Regions from separate parts of the Kiritimatiella glycovorans genome, predicted to be linked through region 1. Evidence: riboswitches for the same ligand, from Rfam matches in the RefSeq annotation. Region 1 holds a riboswitch; the other holds the start of a gene.
The links. A riboswitch is a leader RNA that binds a small molecule or an ion and turns the genes downstream of it on or off. The one in region 1 is predicted to bind thiamine pyrophosphate.

Region 1 (2,455 bases):
GACTTCCACATTGACGTTATGGAAATGGCGGGCGGCCCGCGCGACGCAGTCGCGCACATAGGCGTAGTCCGCGCCGGGACAGCGCTCCCCCGTCAGGAGCAGCACTTCCTCGAACCCCATCGATTTCAGCGCGTCCATCTCGTCCTCGCTCTGTTCCGGCTCGAGACGATGACGGGGCGCGGCGCGGTCCGAGGCGAACCCGCAGTAGAGGCAGCCGCCGGGACAATGGCTGGAAAGGTAAAGAGGAACATAGAGCTGAACGGTGCGGCCGAAGTGACGCCGCGTCAGCGCCTGCGCCCTGCGTGCCATCGGTTCGAGCAGCGCCCCGGCCGCAGGCGAAAGCAGGGCCGCCAGCTCCCGCGGCCCGGGTTCATCCGACGCGAGGGCGCGCATCGCATCCTCGCGGCGTGCTCCGCCGCGGGCCGCAGCGAGCCACGGCCGCGGGTCGATCTGTTCAGGCACTTCGTTCATTCGTCCCTGTGCTCCGCCCCGAGAAACGAGGTCAGAGGACTGGTCGCTTCCGCCGAGGCGCCCTGCGCCATGAGGCCGGCGCGGCGCGCCGCGCGGCCGGCGCGCACGGCGTCCGCGAAGGCCGCCGCCATCGCGGCGGGGTCCTCCGCCGCGGCGACCGCGCTGTTCACCAGTACGGCGTCGCAGCCCGCCTCCAGTGCGGCGGCAGCTTCCGACGGCGCGCGCAACCCGGCATCCACGATGACCGGAATCCGGCTCTCGCGGACGATCAGCCGCACCATGGCCATCGTCGTCAATCCCTGCCCGGACCCGATCGCGGCGCCGAGGGGCATCACGGAGGCGCAGCCCGCCTCCTCCAGCCGCTTGGCCAGCACGGGGTCGGCCGCGATGTAGGGCATCACGTGGAAGCCTTCCTTCACGAGCCTTTCCGCCGCGGCCAGCGTCTCGACGGGATCGGGCATGAGGTGGTGCGGATTGGGATGGATCTCGAGCTTGACGATATCGCTGCCGCTCAGCTCGCGCCCCAGCCGGGCCGCGCGGCACGCCTCGTCCGCGTCCCGCGCGCCGGAGGTGTTCGGCATCAGCGCGATGCCTTCGAGGGACGCGAGCGGCGCATAGAGATCGTCCTCCGTCTTCTCCCGATTGAACCTGCGCAGCGCCACGGTGATCAGTTCCGCGGCCGAGGCGCGCACCGCGGCGCACATGCTGTCGCCGTCCGCGAACTTCCCCGTGCCGAGGATCAGGCGCGAACTGAACTTGTGAGGCCCGATTTTCCATTCATCCTTCATACGATACGCTCCCTTGACCGGACAGCCTACCCGCCCCCGGCGAACACGAGAATCTCGACGCCGTCGCCATCTTCCAGCACGGTCGAAGCCCGCTCGGCGGAGGGCACGACTTCGCCGTTGCGCAGCACGGCCACACGGCGTTCGGCGGCGCCGAAGGCGCGCACCAGCTCCTCTGCGGTCGCTCCGTCCTTCATCTCCCACGATTCGCCGTTCACCGTCAGGTGCATGGTCCGCTCCTCCGAAACGCGAAAGGGACGCCGTTTAACGGGCGTCCCTTATCATGCTCCAACGCTCCCTGCGCCGGCATTATCCGGGTCAGGTTCATCGGGTATGATCTCAGCTCTCCGGCCCGCGCCGGGGCACCCCGTTTCAAGTACGCCGCCGAGGGTAGCTGCCGGAGGCTTCAAAGTAAAGGGCCGACTGCGGATGCGGATCAGCGGGGCGCATCGAAAACCCGTTTACCTGCCACGGTTTCTCTCCTACGCTTGTCGCGATGCCGCATGGGTCAGAACAGACGTCGTCCTAATAACAGTCCGCCCGAGAACGAGGCCGTTTTTCGTTTCTACGAGGAACTGAACGACTTCCTTCCGCCGGAGAGCCGGAAGCGCGATATCCGGTATGCGTTCGGCGGCCGGCCGGGGATCAAAGATCCCCTTGAGGCGCTCGGAGTGCCTCATACGGAAGTCGATCTGATCCTCGTGAACGGAATTTCCCGGGGCTTCGACTACCGGCTGTGCGACGGCGACCGCGTCTCGGTGTACCCGGTCTTCGAGTCGCTGGACCTCGCGCCTCTGATCCGCCTCCGGCCGGGACCTTTGCGGCGGACGCGTTTCGTCCTCGATGTCCACCTCGGCAAACTGGCGCGGTACCTTCGCTTGCTGGGGTTTGACACCCTTTACCGAAACGACTACGGCGACCCTGAACTCGTACGCATCTCTGTCGAAGAGGGGCGGATTCTTCTGACGCGCGATCGCCGGCTGCTTTTTCACCGCGCCGTGACCCGCGGGTACTGGGTGCGATCCACGCGGCCCGAGCGGCAGGTCCGCGAAGTGGTGCGCCGTTTCGACCTTGCCGCGCGGATCAAGCCTTTCCACCGCTGCGCCGTCTGCAACGGGATCATCGAACCCGTGGCCAAAGGAGAAATCGCCCATCGTCTGCAACCGCTCACCCGGAAGTATCACCGGGACTTCTCGCGC
Region 2 (2,455 bases), 1.1 Mb from region 1:
GCCCAGCGAGAACGCGACGTCGTACTCGCGCATCAGCGCGCAGACCTCGTCGAAGTGCTCGTAGATGAAATTCTCTTTTCCGCGCAGTTGAATCCATCGGGCCAGGATCGAGCCGCCGCGGCTGACGATGCCCGTCCTGCGCCGCAGTGCGGACGGGAGGGTATCGCGCCGGACCCCGGCATGGAGCGTCATGTAGTCGACGCCCTGCTCCGCCTGTTCGCGCAGCACGTCGCGGAAGAGCGGCCAGTCGAGACCGGCGGGATCATCGCCGGCGCGCCGCAGCGCCTCATAGATCGGGACGGTGCCGACGGGCACGGGGCTGTTGCGCAGGATCGCCTCGCGGGTATCCGGTATGGCCTCGCCCGTGGAGAGGTCCATGACCGTGTCGGCGCCCCAGAGGGTCGACCAGCGCATTTTCTCGACCTCCTCCTCGAGCGAAGACCGGCCCGCGGAGTTGCCGAGGTTGGCGTTGATCTTGGTGCGGAACGCGCGTCCGATGACCATCGGCTCCGACTCGGGATGCCTCCGGCTGGCGGGGAGCACGGCGCGTCCGGCGGCGATTTCCCGGCGCACGAATTCCGCGCTCACGCGGGCCGGGATCCCGGCGCCGAAATCCTCGCCCGGATGCTGAACTTCCCGCCCTTCGGCGGCGCCCTCCCCGGCCTCGTTTTCGCGGATCGCGGCAAATTCCATTTCCGGGGTAATCACTCCGCGCAAGGCCCACTCACGCTGCGTGACCGCTCCCCCGGCCTCGCGCTCACGAATCCAGTCCGCCCGCAGTTCCGGGAGTCCTTCGCGCGGGTCCACCTCGACGGCCGGATCGCAGTGCGGTCCGCTCGTATCGTAGACCTCCACCGGCGGGTGGCGGCGGATCGTACCGTCCTGCCCGCGCATGTGACCGAGTTCAATACGCCGGAACGGCACACGCAGGTCCCGCCGTGCACCCTCCCGGTAGATCTTACGGGAGCCCGGGAAATAGGGACCGTAATCGCCGACACCTGGTGTTGCGCTCATGCTCACTCCCCGGCCGCTTGTCGGGATTTTGAACCGGGAGGGAGCCTGGCGCGCGTACGGGCCGTGAGCCCGGACGTCGCTTCCCTCCGCCGGCATAACCCGTACAGGTTCGAAGGGTCTCCCCGGAAGACTCCGGGGATCTCAGTCCCGACCGTCGGGACGCCCCCAGCGACCAAAACCCGCACATTATCCGGCCGCGACCCGGCTGTCAATTGATCCCAGCGATTCTCATTATGGCTTCACCCTTTTCGGTCGGGGTGGCACCCGACCCTCCCAGTGCCCGAAAATGTGTCGGATATCGACTCGGGAGGGACGGCTGCCACGCCGTCCGCGGTCGGAATGCGGCCATAATGAGAACTGCTGCAATTGATCCCCCCCCTTTTGGACTTACCCCAGTTTTCAGCCGAACCCCGGAAACCACGTTTGCGGGAAGCTTGAGACAGGAGGCGAACGGGGATGCGGGCTGCGCGATGCGCCGATGCGGGAGAGAAGAGCGGCGATGCCATCGGCGAGCGCGTAATAGTGGAACTCTGCGATACCGAAGAAGCGTTTTGAGGCCTTGATGGCATAGGCCGAGAGAACGGCCCGTTTTACCGAGCTGCCCAGCCAGACCGCCGAGAAGTAGATCGCGGCAAGCACGAGCGCCATCATGTTCTGGAGGCGCTGGTACGAGAGGACGCGGACGTCTTCGAGCTTGTAGCTCTGCTTGATAAAGCGGAGGGCGTCTTCTACGAGCCAGCGTGAAATATAGCCCTCAACGATGAACCATATCGACTTGCGGCTCTTCGTCACCTCTTCGGTGGTCAGCAGCATCATGGGCTTCCGGCCAAAGCCTTTGACCACGATCAGGTAAAGCCAGGGTTTCTTCCCCGGCATCCTGACTCGCCGGAAACCGTACTCGATCTGATAAGTCTTCTCGCCTTCGCGAGTCTCTTTGACGAGCTGATCGCGATAGAGCATGGGGCAACTCTCCGCCAGATCCAGGGCCCGGCTGTTCTTGCCGCGATAGCGCAGATGGCGGCTGCCCGTCAGCCTGATGATAAATCGCCAATGATTACGGAGAAGGTGGTTATAGATCTTGCAGCGGTCGCCGCCGCGGTCGATCACGTAGATGCCTCGTCTAGAGACCGCCCGGCTGATCATGTTGATGATCTCCCGCAACTGGTGGTTCTCACTGATAAAGTCCGGAGCTTCGGCCGACCACAGGCGATGATGCAGCGGCAGCATGCGGCGCTTGCCCACTTCACAGGCCACGGCCAGGCAGCTCCAGTACCCGTTGACGATCTGCCCCGTGCTGCCGTCACGCACCCGGCCAAGAAAGGGCATCGCTTCGGCGTAGTTCTTCCGGATATCACTCGGGTCCAGAATGATCAGCGTGTCTTTGTGTATCTTGCGCGAGGCGGAGGATGCGATCTCTTTGTTGATCGCCTGATCCATACCC

Region 2: linked by a shared signal. The riboswitch ahead of thiC (phosphomethylpyrimidine synthase ThiC) and the one ahead of thiS (sulfur carrier protein ThiS) in region 1 are both predicted to bind thiamine pyrophosphate.

What each region holds. Positions count from the first base shown of each region.
Region 1 covers NZ_CP010904.1:2,017,060-2,019,514, forward strand. Annotated here, with positions in the region: gene thiH (2-iminoacetate synthase ThiH) at 1-471, opposite strand, end outside; gene L21SP4_RS08520 (HisA/HisF-related TIM barrel protein) at 468-1,259, opposite strand; gene thiS (sulfur carrier protein ThiS) at 1,286-1,486, opposite strand; TPP riboswitch at 1,534-1,636, opposite strand; gene L21SP4_RS08530 (Mut7-C RNAse domain-containing protein) at 1,760-2,455, shown strand, end outside.
Region 2 covers NZ_CP010904.1:932,388-934,842, reverse strand. Annotated here, with positions in the region: gene thiC (phosphomethylpyrimidine synthase ThiC) at 1-1,014, opposite strand, end outside; TPP riboswitch at 1,079-1,191, opposite strand; gene L21SP4_RS03915 (transposase) at 1,414-2,455, opposite strand, start outside.